One region of the Clostridium isatidis genome, then DNA from elsewhere that is predicted to be linked to it. Evidence: riboswitches for the same ligand, from Rfam matches in the RefSeq annotation. Region 1 holds a riboswitch; the other holds the start of a gene.
The links. Region 1 has a riboswitch for lysine ahead of BEN51_RS12340 (diaminopimelate dehydrogenase). Riboswitches for the same ligand answer to the same signal wherever they lie in the genome.
Positions count from the first base shown of each region.

Region 1 (11,029 bases):
AATAGCAGTAAAATGTTTAATTAAACCCTTTTGAGTTGTTTTATTATAATAAGGCGTTACAAGCAAAAGTCCATCAGCTTTAATACTTTCAGCAAATTTACTCATTTCTATTGCATCTGCTGTATTATTGCTCCCTGTTCCAGCTATAATAGGAATTTTTCCAGCAGCTTTCTCTACTGCAAATCTTAATACTTCCTTTTTTTCATTCTTACTCATAGTAGCAGATTCTCCAGTTGTTCCACAAACTATTATTGCATCTGTACTATTTTCTATATGCCAATTTATAAGTTCTTCAAGCTTTTCAAAATTTACTTTATTATTCTTAAAAGGGGTAACAATTGCTACCCCAGATCCCCTAAAAAGTCTCACTTTCTCAACTCCTCCAACAACAATTCTGCTATTTGGACAGCATTAGTAGCAGCACCTTTTCTAATATTGTCCGCTACAACCCACATATTAAGTCCATTTTCAATACTAAAATCTCTTCTTATTCTCCCTACATAAACACTATCTGTTCCCTCTGCATATATTGGCATAGGATAAATATTTTCTTTCAGATTATCTTGTACTACAACCCCTTTAGCCTTCCCTAAAATATCATATACTTCCTTAAGTTCAAATTCTTTTTCAAGTTCTAAATTAACTGATATACTATGTCCATATCTAACAGGAACTCTTACTGTTGTTGCAGTTATCCTTAAATCTGGCCTGCCAAGTATTTTCTTAGTCTCTTCAATCATTTTTATTTCTTCCTTTGTATAGCCATTTTCCATAAATACATCTATATGTGGCAGACAATTAAAAGCTATTTGATAAGGATAATTTGTATTCTCTAATCCATTCAAGCCATTCTCTAATTCCCTAATGCCTGCAACTCCAGAACCAGATACTGCCTGATAAGTGGAATATATAATCCTTTTTATTTTAAATTTTTCATCTATAGCCTTTAAAGGCACTACTGATTGAATAGTACTACAGTTTGGATTGGCTATAATTCCATTATGCCATTTAATGTCCTTTGGATTTACTTCAGGAACAACTAAAGGTACATTCTTGTCCATTCTCCACGCACTACTGTTATCTACAACTATAACTCCCTTATCTCTAGCAATAGCTGCAAACTTTTTGCTAGTTTCTCCTCCTGCTGAAAATAAGGCTATATCTATTTCTCTATCAAAAGAATTTTCATTAAGTTCTTCTACAAAATAGTCCTTACCTCTGAAATTAATAACTTGTCCTTTTGATTTAGCTGAAGCAAAAAAGTAAATTTGAGAAATCGGAAATCTTCTCTCTTCTAAAACTTCAATTATTTTTCTTCCTACCATTCCAGTAGCCCCAACAACAGCTATATTAATTTTTTTCATTATTTTCCCCCCGTATCTTATTTACTGCTTAAATTTATAGATTAAACGCTTCACATAGAACATTTACTGCCTTTTCCTTATCAGAAGCATTTATAATATATGAAATACTAATTTCAGAAGTAGTAACTTGCTTAAAATTAATAGAATTATCTGAGAATAATTTAAATATCTTAGAAGCAACCCCAGATTCATTTCTCATTCCCATTCCAACTACTGATATTTTAGTTATATCTGTATCTTTCTTTACATTTATTCCAGGTGTATTCTTAATATATTCTTTCATTACTGCATCAACTGTACCTTCATCCTCTTTTGAAGTTGTGAAAGATATATTAACGTAACCATCACCTGAGGAGGTTTGACTTATCATATCAATATTTACTTCTTCCTTTGCTAACCTGCTAAAAATATCTGAAATATATTCTGATGAGTATGGAACTTGATTGATAGTTTCCATTAATACATTATCACTTACAGTTAATCCAGTTATAACTTTATGTTCCATTTCTTTATCCAACTCCTTTATATATGTTCCTTTTCCTTTTTGATGGCTTGAAGCTACATAAATTGGCACATTATATTTGTAAGCAAGTTCTACTGACCTTGCTTCCATTACCTTAGCTCCTAAACAAGACATTTCCATCATTTCCTCATAACTTATATAATCAAGTCTTTTAGCATTAGAAAAAAGTCTTGGATCTACACTATATATACCATCCACATCTGTATATATCTCACATTCGCATTTTAATTTTGCTGCTAACGCTACTGCTGTAGTATCTGAACCGCCTCTTCCTAATGTTGTTATATCTCCTTCAGTATTTATTCCTTGAAATCCAGCTACTACTACAATCTTATCTTCTTCAAGATATCTCTTGATTTTATCAGTATCTATTTCACTAATTTTATTCTTTGTATGAACCCCCTCTGTCTTAATACCTGCTTGAAAACCTGTTAAAGATATTGAATCATATCCCTTTTCCTGAAAAATTATTGATAAGAGAGAACTTGATACTTGTTCTCCCGTTGCCATAAGCATATCTAATTCTCTTTTACACGGCTCTTTTGAAATAGATTTTGCCATTTCAATAAGATTATTTGTGGTTTTTCCCATTGCAGAAACTACAACTACTACATTAAAGCCTTCTTTTTTTCTTTTAATTACAGCATTAGCAACCTTATTCATCTTTTCTAGTGTTGCTACTGAAGAGCCCCCATATTTTTGTACTACTAACTGCATAATGTCAATCCCCCCATAGTTACAATCTAATGAAAGACTATCTTAAAGATAACTCTTACATAAATCCTCTATAGATTTATCAGAGACATATGTTAATGGTATATCAAATATAGTCTTAACACCTTTGCTTCCTTCACTGCTTAATCTATACACTGCCCTTGCATAAGCTACTAAAACATTTGCTGTAAATTCTGAATTACTATCTAGTTTTAATGAAAATTCTGCTATATGATTATTTGTACGATCTTCACCTGTTCTTCCACTTCTTGCAACAAAACCACCATGGAATAATTTAGAATGATTTTTTGCTAATTCCTCTTCTGTAATAAAGGTTACATTAACATCATAATCTACAAAATAATCAGGCATAGATTTGATAGCATTTACAATTTCATCCTTATCTGCATATTCTTCTGCTACTACATAGCACTCTCTTCTATGTTTTGCTCTAACAGATAATTCAGGATTTTCGCCATTTCTTACTCTTTCAACTGCTTCTTCAATTGGAACTGTATATTGAATAGCATTCTTAACTCCTTCTACCCTTCTTATAGCATCTGAATGACCTTGACTTACACCAGGTCCCCAAAATGTATAAGTCTTTCCGCTTGGCAACATAGCATCAAGTAAAACCCTATTAAGCGAAAATAAACCTGGATCCCATCCTAAGCATACTGCACTAACTTTACCTGCTTCCTTAGAAACATTATTCATAGCTTTTATATATTCTGGAATTTTAGCATGATTATCATAAGCATCTACAGTATTATACATACTAGCAAAATAAGGCCCTTGCACTGGTATATCAGTAGAAGATCCTCCACATAAAATCATTACGTCAATATCTTTTACATAATTATTAGCTTCATCAATATTAACTATTTTTACCCCTTTACCATAGCTTTTTATACTATCTACAGACCTTCTAGTAAATATAGCTGCTAGCTCCATATCCGGATTTTGACTAATAGCAAGCTCTACTCCTTTACCTAAATTTCCATATCCCACAATTCCTAATCTTATTTTTTCCTTCATATAATCAGCCTCCTAAATTATTATTTATTGCTTTTATTATTGCCTTTTAAGCATGCCCCTAGCTTTGAATATATTATTAAATTATTCTTGCAAGAATAAAATAACTATTATTTTAAGTAAATTTTTAGAATAATTAAAATATTCAAATTATTTTTAGTTAAAAAAACACCCGACAGGTTTGTCGGGTGCTAAACGCGTATAACAAAAAAGTATAGCAATCCTTCTACCCTTATAGCTCAATGTGAGATAGCACAACATCATAATATCGAGCAAATACTATGATGACAGTCCTGCAGCTCTTAACTGCAGACCCAGCAACAGATTTTGGTATCTGAAGCTTCGGCGATGCCTCCTTTCTCTATACTTCACTAGCTTCCGGCTTCCATATAGATACTCTTAGAAATCGCACCTCTACCTCACCCATTAGGATGAGGATTTTTTTATTCAATTTTCTTGTGTATTATAATAACACCCTATCCAGCATATGTCAATAAAATTTTATATAAAAATTTTATTGCTTTATTTTATTTCTTTATTCTCAAAAAATATTATATTCAAGCTAATTTAATTCCTATATCTGCTTTATAACTGCTGAGATAAATATATAAATAGAGCGCCTTCTTTTATTTATTAATTATATTGTGAATTTAATGTTAGTATGATAAAATTACTATCAAAATATTGAGTAAATATTAACAACTAATAATAAAAAGTTTGGGGGCTACAGCTATGTTAGATATTAAAATTGTTAAAACTACAAAACCAAAAGAAAAACCAAAAAAAGATCATCCATTAGGTTTTGGAAAGATTTTTACAGATCACATGTTTATTATGAACTATACAGAAGGTAAGGGTTGGCATGATCCTAGAGTTGTACCTTTTGATAATCTATCTTTATCCCCTGCCGCTATGGTATTCCATTATGGTCAAGAAATGTTCGAAGGATTAAAAGCATATAAAACAGAAGATGGAAAAACACTTTTATTTCGTCCTGAAATGAATGCAAAAAGAGCAAATAATACTAATAAAAGACTCTGCATACCAGAAATAAAAGAAGAAGATTTTGTTCAAGCTATTAAAACAGTTGTAAAGGTTGATGAAGACTGGATTCCTACTGCACCAGGTACTTCTTTATATATAAGACCATTTATAATTGCTACAGATGAATTTTTAGGTGTAAATCCTTCTAAAACTTACTTATTTATTATAATCCTGTCTCCTAGCGGTGCTTACTATGAAAGCGGTCTAGCACCTGTAGGTATTTGGATTGAAGATGAATATGTAAGAGCTGTTCGTGGTGGTATTGGAGAAGCAAAAACTGGTGGTAACTATGCAGCAAGCCTAGCAGCACAAGTAAAAGCTCATGATGAAGGTTTTTCACAAGTATTATGGTTAGATGGTGTTGAACGTAAATATATCGAAGAAGTTGGTGCTATGAATATCTTCTTCAAAATAGATGGGGTTGTAGTTACTCCACAATTAAATGGAAGCATATTGCCAGGAGTTACTCGTGATTCTGTAATTGCATTATGTAAATCCTGGGGATTAACAGTAGAAGAAAGAAAAATATCTATCGACGAAATTTATGATGCCTATAAAACAGGTAAACTTGAGGAAGTTTGGGGTACAGGTACAGCAGCAGTAATTTCTCCTGTAGGAAAGTTTAGATGGAAAGATGAAGTTATGACAATACAAGATGGAAAAATTGGAGAACTAAGTCAAAAAATATATGATACTATAACAGGTATTCAATTAGGTAAAGTTACAGATACTATGAACTGGACCATTGAAGTAAAATAATTAGAATTTTCATATTCTTAAAAAATTAGAGCTATCTCATTAATGGATTAAAATCCGTTAAAAGTAGCTCTTTTTTTGACTTTAACATGTATTCTTAATTATTTGTAAAACCCATTTTTTTCTTATAATTATCCTAATCATTCTCTAAACTTTTTCTACAGGTATCCAAATTTCACAATAATAATCCTCTGGATTTTCTTGAGGTGGAGTATACATTTCAATATTATAGTTTCCAGCAAGCTTATATTCTTTACAGTTTGGTAACCAGTCACTCCAAATCTTTGTATTAACATCTTGTAATGATTTTGGTAACGGCCCTCTGCATGGAAATATTGCCCATGTCCCAGCAGGAATTACTCTAGTAACATAACCATCAGGTATATCATTCCATGGCAAATAATTATCAGCAATTAAATAATCTATTTCCTTTCCGTCACTATCCATACAAACTCCGTACATTCCACAAACAATTTTACTATCTTCGCTTTGCATATGCTCCTGCCAAAAGTTTGTAATATCAACATAGCAAGTTTCAATATCAAATCTTCTTAGTTTACCCATAACAGTAAACTGCTCCTTTTCAACTATCCTATATTCAAGCATTGTACCGCCCTCCAATATTAATTTAATTCTTAATGGTGCAAAGGATCTTAAATTTACACCCTTTAATTTAGCTGCTGAAGGAGAAACTCCATGAAACTTGGTGAAAGCACGGGTAAAACTATCAGGAGAATCATAACCATACTTTATGGCAATATCAATTATCTTAATACTAGATTTTGATAATTCTTCTGCTGCTATACTTAATCGTCTACTTCTAATATACTCTCCTACTGTAAAACCGCATAATACATTAAAAATTCTTTGAAAATGAAATGCTGAAACGCATGCTTTTTTAGCAATTTCTTGAATATTCAGTTCTTCTGTAAGATTATCTTCAATATACTCAATTGCATTTTGAATCCCGTCTATCCAGCCATTCATACTATAATCTCCCTTCCAGCGTAATTTTATTATAACTTTAATATAAAAATTATACCCGACTTTTAATGCCATTTATTGCAAGCTTCAATATATTAAAAGTATCAATTGCTAAACTAATATTTTTTCATTTTTACCTCTATATAATTTATTAAAAATCAAAACTTAAAAATAATTTATTAATTATAACTAGAAATATTAAATATATCTTGATTATTTAGCTTTCTTTATAATTATAATATCATATTACTTATTATTTTCTATTTATTAAAATATCTAAATTTTTATCTTTTCTTTAAGTTATATTAAATAAAAGAAGCATATCAAAGTGATTTTGAAATTATAAATACAAAAAAGAGCTGTTGTGCTAATTACTTAACACAACAACTCTTTCTAAATAATTGATTATTTTAATTCTCTAAATCCTTCTTTAAATAAACCTATTAACACCTAAATAATTTATAACTTCTAAAAAGTGATAAAAATTGTTCATAAGTTATATTATTTAAATCACTTATTTGAGCATATTTCATGGCCTTTTTAAATTGATTCTTAGTAAATAGTTTTTGATACTCTTTGTTAACCCACTTCATAACAAAGTATTTATATATTTCTTTCTCTTTACATGACATTCTTATTGCTTTTCTTTTTAATAATATTAATGAACTATCTACTTTAGGTTTAGGATGAAAATAATGCCTAGGTACTTTTGCTAATATTGAAATATCAACTTCTGCCATTAAAAGTAGTGCTAAAGACCTCTTTGTATCTAATAATCTTTTAGCAAAACCATATTCAACTATCAAATAACTAGCTGTAGCAACACTTTTATAAACAATTTTTCTAACTATACTTGTACTTATATTGTAAGGTATATTACCAAATACTTTATATGATCTATTACAAGGAAATTTAAATTTCATTATATCCTTATTTATTATTTCATAATTTAAATGTTTTGAAAGCTTACTATCAGTTATTTCACATAATTTATTATCAATTTCTATTGCAGTCACATAATTGCATCTACTTGCTAATTCATAAGTAAAATGCCCCTTACCTGCACCTATCTCAAAAATTTGATCATCCTTTTTTAAATTTATATATTTTATTATTTTTTCAATATTATTTTTTGAAGTAATAAAATTTTGACTATCTTTTATATTTATTTTATTCATTATAACCACTCCTATTTGGGTTATAATGAATTTATTTTAATAATCCATTATAACCCTTTATTTTTGCATAGATTATAATGAACTATTCTTAAACGTATTGAGGCTTTCATTCTTATCCCTCCTAAATTTTGCTTTTAATCCTTGTTATTTTAACATATCAAATATAGAGTTTCAAATTCCCTCTAAAAAGTTCCATATATTTATAAAAAATTTATTTTGACTATTTTATACTGAAGAATTGTAATAAAAAATAAATTAAAAATACTGCCTACTTTTAAGCAAACAGTATTTTTAAATTTAAATTTCAAAGTCAATACAGGCTCTCTCTTCTCTAACATTTTTTATGAAACTTACTAATTTTAAATGTTCTGGATGAACTGAATATTTATTTAGTTCTTCTATATTATTAAAGTCAGCAATATAAATTAAATCGTAATTACTGCTATCTGCCTCTTCTGAATTTATTTTAACTTCATCTTTAAATATATAAGTTATTTCATTTTTTAATTCCATAAACATCTTCTTAGCTATATCTATATTTTCCTTCTTACTTCTTCCCTCTGCTTCTTCCTTAAATTTAAACATTACAATATGTCTTATCATAATATATCCCCTTCTTGTATATTATTCCCATAAAATCTCTTTGTTTTTAAAATAATCTTTACTAATTTAAATTATAACAAAATTGTAGTATACAGCCAAATTTATTTACAAGTTTTTATTTTATTATTTTAAATTTATATTTACTATTTCACATTTTGAACCAAGTCTCATTGGCATTCCCCATATTCCAGCGCCAGAACTTACAACTACTTGAGGACTATCTTCATCCTTTCTATAATAGCCATAATCAACAGCATACATTTTACTTGTAATTATATTGCCCGGCCAAATTTGCCCCTTGTGGGTATGGCCTGCCACAATTAAATCAATATCACCATTATATTCATTAATTCTCATTGGATTGTGTTCCATTACTATAACAGGCAATTTATTTTTATTATTAAAATTTAAATTCTTTAAAAGATTTCTTTTTAAGTTTCCTTGAACTCCTATAGGAGAAGCATCTAAGCGACCAAAAACTATAAATTTATTATCTATCTCTACAAATTCATCATTTAATAATCTTATATTACTCTTTTTAAGAAAGTCATTCATTTCATCAAAGGTTTTACCTGCATCATGGTTTCCAAGGCAAGCATAAACTCCATATTTTGATTTTATATTTTTTAAAAGTTCAATTGCCTTATCTGGATTATTAATTGTACTAAAATCAGTATCAAAAAAATCTCCTGCTATTAAAACTACATCACTATTCTGGGAGTTTATCTTTTCAACTATAGTTTTTAATCTTTTTTCAGAACCTACAGCTCCCAAATGAACATCACTAATAAAAGTAATTTTTATTTTTTCTTTTAATTCTTTATTTGTACTAATACTATAAAAGACTTCATTTGTTTCTTTAGCATTAAATATTGCAATAATACTTAATATTAGTGCTATTAATATTGAAATTATGCTTATAAATGGCCTAATTTCATTAATATAATTTAAGGATGTAATCCTAGTTAATATAGAAATTAAAACTAATATATCTCCTATTACTAAAAATAAAAACATATAAACAAATATTCCCATAAAATAAGAAGATATTATATTAATAGTCTTTTTTATTGTTTTATTAATATTCATAAAACTACATAAAAATCTACCCACTAGAATTATTGCAAGTATAATATATATTGCTAAAAATCCCTTAGAATATATAGGATTTTCTATAAAATTCACTGCTGGATAAATCCTTTTTACTATATAAAAATTTGCTAAAGCATAAATTGATATTACTAACAAAAGAGCAAAGACCATCATAAAGAAATCTACCCCCTATTTTGGCTTAATACTAAAGTATATTTATTCAAGTTTAAAACTTTATTAATGTTAAGCTCTATTATATTATTATAAACAAAACTTAAAGAGATTAAAATATAATGGATAAATCGAAATATAAATAAAAAAGATTAGCTAAATCAAATTATATTGATTGATATTTAGTTATAGTTTATAATTATAGAAAAATATGGAAAAGGTGATATTATGACATTACAACAGCTTAAATACATAATAAAAATTGTTGAATGCGGTTCAATTACAGAAGCTGCTAAACAACTTTTTATTACACAACCTAGTCTTTCAGCAGCTGTTAAAGATCTTGAAAAAGAACTCGGAATAGAAATTTTCTACCGCACTCCAAAAGGAATATCACTATCTATTGATGGTACAGAATTTCTTTCTTATGCTCGCCAAATTATAGAGCAAACAGAACTTATGGAACAACGTTATATAGGAAAAAAACCTTCAAAAAAACTATGTTCAATATCCACTCAACATTACGCTTTTGCTGTTAATGCTTTTGTAGAACTGATTTTAGCTTTAAATGTAGATGAGTATGATTTTACTCTACGAGAAACGAGAACTTATGAAATTATCGAAGATGTAAAAAATTTACGAAGTGAGATAGGAATTATATATTTAAGTAATTTTAACGAAAAAGTTCTCAACAAGATATTAAAAGAAAACCACTTAGTATTCAATCTTCTATTTGAAGCTAATCCTCACATTTTTGTCAGCTCAAAGCATCCTCTTGCCAATAAGAAAGCTATTAGTCTGGAAGATCTAGATAATTATCCATTTCTTGTATTCGAACAAGGTGTATATAATTCATTTTATTTTTCAGAAGAAATATTTAGCACTCTTCCTAGAAAGAAAACTATTTATGTCAGCGATCGTGCTACTCTTTTCAATTTATTAATTGGAGTAAATGGCTATACAATCTGTTCAGGTATTTTAAGCAGCGATCTAAACGGAGATAATATTATATCGATTCCCCTTATAACAGATGAGAAAATGCGTATTGGCTGGATTGCAAACGAAAAATCTCATCTTAGTTCATTAGCCATTGAATATATTTCAAAATTAAAAAAATGGATTTGCGAATATGGATATAACTTAAAATAAAAAACAATGCCTCCAAAGAGGCATTGTTTCATGCAACAAGTAAAGTATTTATGGCTTCATAGATTCTATGGGCAATGTAGGGATTATTCATTGTGTAAAGATGTATTCCATCTACTCCCTGTGCTATCAAATCAACTATCTGATCCACAGCATAAGCAATACCAGCATCTCTCATAGCTTCTGGATTATTTTCATATCTAGTCATGATAGTCAAAAATTTTTTAGGGAGATTAGCCCTGCAAAGGCTAATCAGTCTCTCAATCTGTTTCTTATTCACAACTGGCATAATGCCTGCTTCAATTGGAACGTTTATTCCAGCAATAGCAGCACGTTCCCTAAATGAATAAAAATAATTATTATCAAAGAACAACTGTGTTATCAATTGGTTTGCCCCTGCATCTACTTTACGTTTTAAA
Region 1 covers NZ_CP016786.1:2,597,318-2,608,346, forward strand. The annotation lists gene dapA (4-hydroxy-tetrahydrodipicolinate synthase) at 1-369, opposite strand, end outside; gene BEN51_RS12330 (aspartate-semialdehyde dehydrogenase) at 366-1,364, opposite strand; gene BEN51_RS12335 (aspartate kinase) at 1,399-2,604, opposite strand; gene BEN51_RS12340 (diaminopimelate dehydrogenase) at 2,647-3,639, opposite strand; lysine riboswitch at 3,879-4,061, opposite strand; gene BEN51_RS12345 (branched-chain amino acid aminotransferase) at 4,369-5,439, shown strand; gene BEN51_RS12350 (AraC family transcriptional regulator) at 5,584-6,423, opposite strand; gene erm (23S ribosomal RNA methyltransferase Erm) at 6,864-7,598, opposite strand; gene BEN51_RS12360 (Dabb family protein) at 7,896-8,201, opposite strand; gene BEN51_RS12365 (metallophosphoesterase) at 8,325-9,467, opposite strand; gene BEN51_RS12370 (LysR family transcriptional regulator) at 9,693-10,613, shown strand; gene metF (methylenetetrahydrofolate reductase [NAD(P)H]) at 10,642-11,029, opposite strand, start outside.

Region 2 (10,895 bases), 350 kb from region 1:
AGGATTCTGATGAAGTATATATATTAGCAAAAGAATTAGCTCCAAGAGTATTAGGAGAAGAATATGAAGTAATTAAAGAGTTTAAGGGTTCTGAATTATTAGGACTTAAATATGAAAGATTATTACCATTTGGAAAGGTTGAAGGAAAAGCTTTTGAAGTTATACATGGAGATTATGTAACTTTAACAGATGGTACAGGAATAGTTCATATAGCTCCTGCTTATGGAGAAGACGATAGCTTTGTTGCTAAGAAAAATGGAATAACTTTTATAAATTTAGTTGATGCCAGTGGTAACTTCATAGATGAAGTAACTCCATGGGCTGGAAAGTTTGTTAAAAAGTGCGACGATGATATAGTTAAATACTTAGATAAGGAAAATAAATTATTTAAAGCTGAAAAGCATACTCACTCATACCCTCATTGTTGGAGATGTGACACACCACTTCTTTACTATCCAAAAGAAAGCTGGTTTGTTGCAATGACTAAGCTTAGAGATAATTTATTAAGAAATAATAACAAAATAAATTGGTATCCAGATAACATAAGAACAGGTAGATTTGGTAAGTTCTTAGAAAATGTTATTGACTGGGGTATTTCAAGAGATAGATACTGGGGAACACCACTTCCAATTTGGGAATGTGAATGTGGACACAGAGAATGTATTGGAAGTATAGCAGAGCTTAAGGAAAAGGGTAATAATGTTCCTGATGATATAGAACTTCATAAGCCATATATTGATAAGGTTCATTTAGATTGTCCAAAGTGTGGAAAGAAAATGAATAGAACTCATGAAGTTATAGACTGCTGGTTTGATTCAGGATCAATGCCTTTCGCTCAGTTACACTATCCATTTGAAAATAAGGAAGAATTTGAAAAGAGATTCCCGGCACAATTTATATCAGAAGCAGTTGATCAAACAAGAGGATGGTTCTATACTTTATTAGCTATCTCAACAGCTTTATTTGATACTAATTCCTTTGAAAACTGTATAGTTTTAGGTCACGTGTTAGATAAAAAGGGATTAAAGATGTCAAAATCAAAGGGAAATGTTGTAGATCCATTTGAAGTATTAGATTCTCAAGGAGCAGATGCTACTAGATGGCATTTCTACACTGCAAGTGCACCATGGCTTCCAACAAGATTCTCAATAGATGATGTTGCTGAAGCTCAAAGAAAATTCTTAAGTACTTTATGGAATGTTTATTCCTTCTACGTTTTATATGCAGACTTAGATAAGTTTAATCCATTAGATTATAAAGATTTTAAATCAGAAAATGTAATGGATAAGTGGATATTATCAAAGTTAAATACATTAATTAAAACTGTTGAAAAGGACTTAGATGAATATCAAATAACACCAGCAGCTCTTGCTATTGAGAAATTTACTGATGAATTATCTAACTGGTATGTAAGAAGAAATAGGTCAAGATTCTGGTCATCAGAATTAACAGAAGAAAAAATAGGTGCTTATGTTACTCTATATAGAGTTTTAACTACTTTAGTAAGGGTTATAGCTCCATTTGTACCATTTATCTCTGAAGAAATTTATCAAAACTTAGTTGTTAATTTAGATAAGAATGCTATTGAAAGTGTACATTTATGTTCATGGCCAAAAGCAAATGAAAAAGAAATAGATAAAAATCTAGAAAAAGAAATGGATTTAGCCTATACAATAGTTCAACTTGGTAGAAGTGCAAGAAATGGTGCCAATATTAAAAATAGACAGCCACTTTCAAAAATGCAGATTTCAACAAATTCTCTACCTAAATATTATGGAGATATAATAAAAGATGAGCTTAATATTAAAGAAGTTGAATTTGGAGCCGACTTATCGGAACATGTTAACTTTGAAGTAAAACCTAATTTACCTGTATTAGGAAAGGCATATGGTAAGTTAATTCCTGGAATTAGAAAAGAAATATCTTCAAGAAATCAAATGGAATTAGCCCAAAAGATTAACAATGGAGGAATTGAAACTATCGTAGTTAATGATGTAGAAATAGTTTTAGATAAGGACAATTTACTAGTAACAATGCAAGGTAAGGAAGGTTATGCTTTTGCAGGCGAAGGTACTATAGGAGTTGTTCTTGATACAAATATTACTCCTGAATTAAGAGAAGAAGGACATTTAAGAGAAATAATTTCAAAAATTCAAAACATGAGAAAAGAAAGTGGATTTGAAGTTGCAGATAAAATAAAATTATATGTTGCTAATAATGATATGTTAATAGATATCATTAATAGAAATAGAGAATTTATAGAAAAAGAAACTTTAACAGAAGAAGTGCTTGTAAATGTTGAAGCTGATTACAAAGAAGTTAATGTAAATGGTGAAAGTTTAAATATGACAGTTAAAGTTATTAAATAATTATTAAAGGGGCCGTCTTAGACAGCCCTTTTAATATGCAAAATATTAAAAATTTTTGTATAAAAATGAGAATATTGTAATAGCTATTTACAAATAGTATAATTATACTTAAAATGTAATAAAGAAATTGAATAAAATGGAGTGATGAAAGTATGGCTACTTCGATAAAGGATGTTGCTAAAGAAGCGGGTGTTTCCATTGCTACTGTTTCTAGAGTCTTAAATGACATAGACGTTGTAAACGAAGATACTAAAAAGAAAGTATTAGATGCAATAAACAAACTTGGATATAGACCTAATATAGTAGCAAGAAGTCTTAAAACTCAAAGGACAAAGACCATAGGTATACTTGTTCCAGATATTTCTAGTGGTTTCTATCCTGAAATCGTTAGAGGCGCTGAAGATGTTTCTAATATTTACGATTATAATGTAATATTGTGTAATTCAGACTTTGATGATGAAAAGGAAAAGGAATACTTAAGAGTACTTAGAGAAAAAATGGTTGATGGAGTTATTTATATGAGTTCTTCCTTACAACCAGAGATATTAGACTTAATTAATGAGCTAAATATAAAAACTGTTCTAGTTGAAACAAAGGATAAAGAAGAGAGACTACCAAGCGTAACAATAGATAATATAAAGGCTTCAGAAGAAATTACAAACTATCTTATAAATAAAGGTAGAAGAAAGATTGCTTTTGTTGGAGCTAAGAAGGAAAGTTTAAATGCTTGGGTAGATAGATTTATTGGTTATGAAAAGGCTTTAAAAGATAATGGATTAGAGCTTGATGAAGACCTTATATTTACAAAAGGATTAAAAGTAAAATCAGGTTATGATGCTGTTGAACATTTTGAAAATAGCAAAAAGCCTTATGATGCAGTAGTATGTGCGTCAGATGAATTAGCTGTTGGAGTAATAAATGCCTTAAGGGAAAGAGGTAAAAAGGTCCCTGAAGAGGTAAGTGTTGTTGGCTTTAATAACAATGAGATAGCAGAACTTTTCTATCCTAAAATAACAACAATTAAGCAACCAAGTTATGATATGGGATCTGTTGCTATGAGAATGTTAATAAAATTATTAAATAAAAAAGGCTTAGAACAATCACAATTTGTACTTGATTATGAATTAATAGAGAGGGAAAGTGCTAAATAACAATTGATATAAATATAAAGATGGAGTTGTTGTCAGCAGAAGTAATTGTAATGAGCTTCTGAAAACATATCTAATTGTTTCAGTACAAAATATTATAGTGATTATAAAATTAAATGTGAAATTTTACATAAAGGGGCTGTCTTTGCAGCTCCATCTTTAATTTATATTGATTTTTAGTTTGCTTACAATTTTCAGTAAAAATTTTTGCTGTAATTTAAATAAATTATTGCAAAAAAATAGTAAAGATGATATAATACTCTCAAAGGTTATTAAACGTTTTCATCAAATTTCAACTTTCGGTGAAGAGTTTGGTATTGAGTAAAAGAGAATTTTTTAAAATTGGGTTATGGGTCAAAAAAACAACTTCAAAAGAAGTTGTTTTTTTGTTTTTATTTTAATTATAAGATTCCTTCTTCTTTCAAAATATTTTCTAATTCTTGAAGTTTATTATTTAATAAAATAAATTTTTCTTTAATTATCTTTTTCTCTGTTTCATTATCTAATACATTTACAATCTCTTCTACTGTTTCTAAAGCATCATCAATTTCTTTTTGAGCTAATTTTAAATTAGATTCCTTCATATATATCTCCTTTTATGTCTCCTTTGTAATTTTAAACATAACAAATAATAGTTATATTATTTATCCTATCACTAATAAATTTCTCATGCAAGGCATATATTGTATAAGAAATTTGTAAGGGGTGAAATTTTGATAAATTATGTTTGGTTTATAATGATATTCTTAGGAATATTAGTTGGATTAATTACAGGTAATGGAGAAATTATTTCAAATTCTATCATAAAAACAGCAGATTCAACAGTTTCATTGATAATTGGATTAGTAGGAATAATGTGTTTTTGGTGTGGAGTAATGAAGGTAGCAGAAAAAAGTGGATTTACTCAAAAGCTAGCAAAACTCCTTAAACCGATATTAAAGCGTCTTTTTAAAGAAGCAGCGAAGGATGAAAAAGCTTTGGGAGCCATAGTTATGAATATTACTGCAAATATGATGGGCCTTGGTAATGCAGCTACTCCTTTTGGAATAAAGGCAATGGAGGAAATGAGCAGACTAAACAAGAAAGAGGGACGTGCCTCTAACGATATGGCCTTATTTTTAGTATTAAATGCTGCATGTATACAGCTTGTTCCTTCAACTGTAATTTCCATTAGGGCTGCAACAGGCTCCATCAATCCTGGTGCAATAATAATTCCAGCAGTAACAGCTAGCACAATAGCTGCAATTGCAGGAACTATATATTGCAAAATATTACAAAGGTATTTTTAAAGGAGTGTTTTAATGTTACAGTATTTAACTAAGAGCATTATTCCTATAATAGTTATAGTAATCACAACTTATGGAATGTTCAAGGGAAGAAAAGTATATGAATGGTTTATTGAAGGGGCAAAGGAAGGCTTAAAAGTCTGTTTAAACATATTTCCCTATCTGCTAGCTATGCTTATAGCAGTAAATATTTTTAGGGAGGCAAAATTATTAGATATTTTAAATGATTTAATAGCACCAATAGGTGCTTTAATAGGCCTTCCAAAGGAAGTAATTCCTTTAATATTAATAAAGCCTTTATCAGGAAGTGGAGCTATTGGAGTATTAACAGATATATTAAAAAATTATGGACCGGATACAAAAATAGGGCTTATATCATCTGTAATTATGGGAACTACTGAAACAATATTTTATACCCTGACAGTTTATTTTGGAGCTGTTCAAATAAAGAAGATAAGGCATACTTTATGGGCAGCAATTTTAGCTGATTTAACTGCCATTATTGTTTCAGTTTTTATAGTAACTAGATTTCTTTTATAATAAATAATGCATTTAAGGGAAAAATAGGCTATATTTAAAATATAGCCTATTTTTAATGTTTGATAAGGAAGTTGGAGGAACTATGAAAAAGGAATTTTATATAAAAAACAGAAAAAGAGTTTTTGATAAAATTAAGGATAATTCTATTCTGATTTTATTTGCAGGAAATGCTCCAAAGAAAACTGGGGATGAAGAATATCCTTTTACACCAAATAGAAATTTTTATTATTTAACAGGAATAGATGAGCAAGCTCATGTATTGTTATTAAGTAAATTTAATGGGGAGAATAAAGAGTACCTATTCATAAAAGATATAGATGAAATTATGGAAAAATGGAATGGAAAAACTATAAGAAAAGAAGAAGCAAGAGAAATTTGCGGAATAGAAGAAGTTAAATATTTAAGCGAACTAGATAAGTTCATTGATAAGTTAGTTTTAAATAAGGAAGAATTAAATATTTATTTAGATTTAGAAGAAAAAAATTCGTCTTATGACTATTTAAATAAAATAAAAGATAGATACTATAATATAAGTATTAAAAATGCTTATAAAATTATTGCTGAATTAAGACTTGTAAAAACTGAAGAAGAAATAAATAGAATAAGAAAAGCAATAGAAATTACAATTGAGGGTGTAGAAAATCTAATGAAAAATACTAAGGCAGGAATGAAAGAATATGAATTAGAAGCGTATTTTGATTTTGTATGCAAAAAAAGAGGAGTTAAGGATTTAGCCTTTAAAACTATTGCAGCAGCAGGAAAAAATGCAACGATTCTTCACTATGTAGATAATAATACAGAACTTAAGGAAAATGATTTGATTTTATTCGATTTAGGTGCACAATATAAGTATTATAATGCAGATATATCAAGAACCTTCCCTGTAAGCGGAAAGTTTACCAAAAGACAAAAAGAAGTCTACAATGCAGTTCTTAGAGTAAATGAAAAGATAATTAGCGAAATGAAGCCGGGAGTTAAATTTCTTGATATTAACAAGCTGGCTAGAGACTTAATAGCTGAGGAATGTATAAAGCTCGGATTAATTAAAAATAAAGAAGATGTTTCAAAATACTATTATCACAGTATAGGCCATAGCTTAGGAATGGATACTCATGATGTAGAATTAGAAGGAAGAAATGTAACCTTTGAAGAAGGAATGGTATATACTGTTGAACCAGGCATTTATATAGAAAAAGAGGGAATTGGAATTAGAATAGAGGATGATGTTTTAATTACTAAGGATGGTAATGAAGTTTTAACGAAAAATATGATAAAATCAGTAGAACAAATTGAAGAGTTTATGTCTAAATAATAAACTTATAATTAATTTTATTATATGGTTGATTTAATATGATAATCCTTATATAATGAGTGTGGAAATTAAATATAAATAAAGACAAGGTATAGAGGCGCGGTAATTAAGAGTACTATTAATGAGGTAAGCACTGTGATTTAATAGGAAAGGAATTATCGCCGAAGCGTATGATTGATGCTTTAAGATCATACTGCTGGTGTTATATAGAATATATATAACACTGCCACAAGCTATCTTTGTGGAGAGCTATTACTTGAGGAACTTATTTTATTATTATCAGTGCTGATATTTTTAAAACCTTGAGTGAGAACTCGAGGTTTTTTATATTTGATTTTATTATTAGAAAATATTACAAAGGAGTTTAAAAATGAATAATAAAAAGAGTATTAAGTTGTTCTTAATAACAACTATGATTAGTTTATTATCAACATCTGTTGTTTTTGCAGAGGAATTAGATGTATCTGTAAGAAATGCAGATCATTATGGTATATTAACTTTGATACCACCTATTTTGGCAATATTATTAGCTTTTATAACTAAGAATGTTGTTATATCTTTATTTATTGGTGCATTATCAGGTACATTTTTAGTACAATTAGTGGATAATTCCTTCATGGATGCAATAATTCAAGCTTTTTTAGATTTTGTATCTAGGGCATTAAATTCTTTAGCTGATCCTTGGAATGCAGGGATAATTCTTCAGGTACTAGTAATAGGTGGAATTATACAATTAGTAGCTAAAATGGGAGGGGCCAAAGCTGTTGCAGAAGCTTTAGCCAAAAAAGCAAAAACAGCTAGGAGTACTCAATTAGTTACACTTTTGTTAGGGTTAGCAGTATTTTTTGATGATTATGCTAATTCATTAATAGTAGGACCTATAATGAAGCCTGTTTCAGATAAAATGAAAATATCAAGAGAAAGATTGGCCTTTATTATAGATGCAACAGCAGCTCCAATTGCAGGTTTAGCTATTGTATCTACTTGGATAGGTTTAGAAGTTGGTTTAATAAATGATGCTTTTGTTAATGGTATTGGTAAAGAGGTAGATGCTTTTGGTGTCTTTTTGCAGACCATTCCTTATAGATTTTATAATATATTAATATTAATTTTTATATTTATTACTTCAATCTTATTAAAGGAATTTGGTCCGATGTATAAGGCTGAGGTTAAGGCAAGAAAAAGAGGGGATGCATCTAAGGAGGAAGTTGCTTTAGATTCTAATCTAGATAATTCTGATTTCGAGCCAAAAGAAGGAATAAAGTTAAGTATATGGAATGCTATAATTCCAATAGGAACATTAATAGCAACGGCTTTAATTTGTTTTTACTTTAGTGGTTATTCTTCAATAATGGCAGGAGAAAATGATGCTCTTAAGGAATTTATGAATAATTCACCTTTATCTCTTAAAGGGATTCAAGAGGCTTTTAGTGCATCAGATGCTTCAGTAGCATTATTCCAGTCAGCTTTAATATCAAGCATAGTAACTATTGTTTTAGGAGTAATTAAAAAAATATTTACAATTTCTGAAGCTATAGATGTATGGATTGATGGAATGAAACCATTACTTATTACAGGAGTTATATTGCTATTAGCTTGGTCATTAAGCTCTGTAATAAAGGATTTAGGAACAGCAAAGTATTTAGTTTCCTTACTTTCAGGCTCATTGCCCAAATTTTTACTTCCAAGCTTAATATTTATCTTGGGCTCTGTTATCTCCTTTGCTACAGGTACAGCTTATGGAACTATGGGAATATTAATGCCGTTGGCAATACCTCTTGCATATTCAATAAACCCAGATATGAGTTATGTAGTTGTCAGTACAAGTGCAGTATTGACTGGTGCTATATTTGGTGATCATTGTTCTCCTATATCAGATACTACAATTCTTTCCTCAATGGGAGCAGGATGTAATCATATTGATCACGTTAATACTCAAATTTGGTATTCTTTATTTGTAGCATCAATAACAATAGTCTTTGGATATATTCCAGCTGGTTTTGGGTTAAAGTGGTATATTGCTCTTCCGATAGCAATATTAGCAGTATATTTAGGGATTCAAATATTAGGTAAAAAGGTAGAAGAATATTAAAAGAGTTAAATATAGATTTAATTATATGATGAAGCTCATAGATATTTTTGAGTTTCATCATTTTTTTATTCGGTTAAGTGAATATTAATCATATAGATTATGTTAATTTCTATTGATATAATGATAATTAAAAAAGATAAAGTGAGGAGTAATAGAATGAGTAATTTAGAAAGACTTAGAGAAATAATGAAAAAAGAAAGTATAAATTATTATATAATTCCAAGCAGTGATTCACATCAAAGTGAATATGTAGCAGATTATTTTAAAGGAAGAGAATTTATATCAGGTTTTACTGGTTCAGCAGGAACCTTATTAGTAGGATTAGATAAGGCTTATCTTTGGACTGATGGGAGGTATTTTATTCAGGCGGCTAAGGAATTATTAGGAACTGGAATTGAGCTTATGAAGATGGCTACTCCAGGCTATCCAAGCTTAGAGGAATGGATTAAAGACAATGTTAAGGAAGATCAAGTATTAGGTTTTGATGGAAGAGTTGTATCAGTTAAACAATATGAAAGTTATAAAGCTATAGCAAATAATAATAAATTTAAAATAGTTATGGATAAGGATTTATTAGATGAAGTTTGGCTTAATAGACCACAGCTTCCAAAGTATAAGATTTTTAATCATGATGAATCTTTTTGTGGAAAATCTACTAAGGAAAAGCTAGAAGAAGTAAGAAAACATATGATAAATAAAGAAGCAGATAGCTTCATTTTATCTTCCTTAGATGATATAGCCTGGCTTTACAATATAAGAGGAAATGATATTTTATTTAATCCAGTAGCACTATCCTATGCCATAATAACTAGAAATGAAGCAAATCTTTATATAGATTTAGATAAGCTTACAGAAGAAGTAAAGACAAAATTGAATTCTCAAGGGGTAAATATATTTAATTATAATGAGATAGAAGAACATGTAAGAACTATAAAAGGTACAGTTTTACTAGATAAAAATAAGTTAAATGCAAAAGTATTTTCTGCAATTAGTAAAGAAGTTAGAGTTATAGATGAATTAAATTATACAACAAAATTAAAGGCTATAAAAAATGAAACTGAAATAGCAAGTATGGAAAAGTCTCAAGTAAGAGATGGAGTTGCTATGGTAAGATTTATGAAATGGCTAAAAGAAAATGTAGGTAAAGAAAAGATTAGTGAAATATCTGCAGCTAAGAAACTAACCTCAATAAGGGCTGAAGGTGAAAACTATAAGGGAGATAGTTTTAATACTATTGCTGGTTATAAGGAACATGCAGCAATGATGCATTATTCAGCAACTGAAAAAACAGATTATGAACTTAAGGAAGAGGGAATGTTTCTTGTAGATTCAGGAGCACAATATCTTGATGGAACTACAGATATAACAAGAACCTTTATTTTAGGAGAAATTACTGAAGAAGAAAGAAGAGATTTTACTCTAGTTTTAAAGAGTCATATAGGATTAGCTTTAGCTAAATTCTTAAAGGGAACTACAGGCATGAATCTAGATATTTTAGCAAGAGGACCATTATGGAAATATGGTATAGATTATAAATGCGGAACAGGTCATGGAGTTGGGTTTTTCTTAAATGTCCATGAAGGACCACAAAGCATTAGGCCAATAGGAGATGCTGCAGCTACAGTATTAGAAGCTGGAATGGTAATTACAAATGAACCTGGAGTTTATAAAGAAGGAAAGTATGGAATTAGAACTGAAAATACATTAATAGTAGAAAAATATATGATTTCAGAAGAATCTGGAGAATTCTATAAGTTTAGAACTATCTCTTATTGTCCTATAGATTTAGATGGAATAGAGCTTAATTTATTGACCTTTGAAGAAAAGGAGTGGTTAAATAATTACCACAAGACAGTATTTGAAAAGTTGAGTCCTTATTTAAGAAAAGATGAAATTGAGTTCTTAAAGAAAGTAACAAGGGAAGTTTAATCAATGTATATTTCACAGCGCACAGCTAAAAGTAGAATTATTTTTTATAGTCTCTAAAACTGTGCCCTGTGAACTTATAAAAATATTTTTTATGTTTGCTTCTTCTCTTTTGGTGGATTAATAATGGCGTTGATAATTATTGCAATAATTACCCCTACAATTGTTTCTAAAGTTCTTTGAAAAGCATATCTGACTGGATTAATAATATCAGGATCTATT
Region 2 covers NZ_CP016786.1:78,167-89,061, forward strand. The annotation lists gene ileS (isoleucine--tRNA ligase) at 1-2,369, shown strand, start outside; gene BEN51_RS00365 (LacI family DNA-binding transcriptional regulator) at 2,522-3,520, shown strand; gene BEN51_RS00370 (hypothetical protein) at 3,919-4,101, opposite strand; gene BEN51_RS00375 (nucleoside recognition domain-containing protein) at 4,231-4,806, shown strand; gene BEN51_RS00380 (spore maturation protein) at 4,819-5,343, shown strand; gene BEN51_RS00385 (aminopeptidase P family protein) at 5,426-6,655, shown strand; lysine riboswitch at 6,740-6,915, shown strand; gene BEN51_RS00390 (Na+/H+ antiporter NhaC family protein) at 7,026-8,747, shown strand; gene BEN51_RS00395 (aminopeptidase P family protein) at 8,904-10,676, shown strand; gene BEN51_RS00400 (FUSC family protein) at 10,766-10,895, opposite strand, start outside.
Region 2: it holds a riboswitch for lysine, as region 1 does, so the genes downstream of both, BEN51_RS00390 (Na+/H+ antiporter NhaC family protein) here and BEN51_RS12340 (diaminopimelate dehydrogenase) in region 1, are expected to answer to the same signal.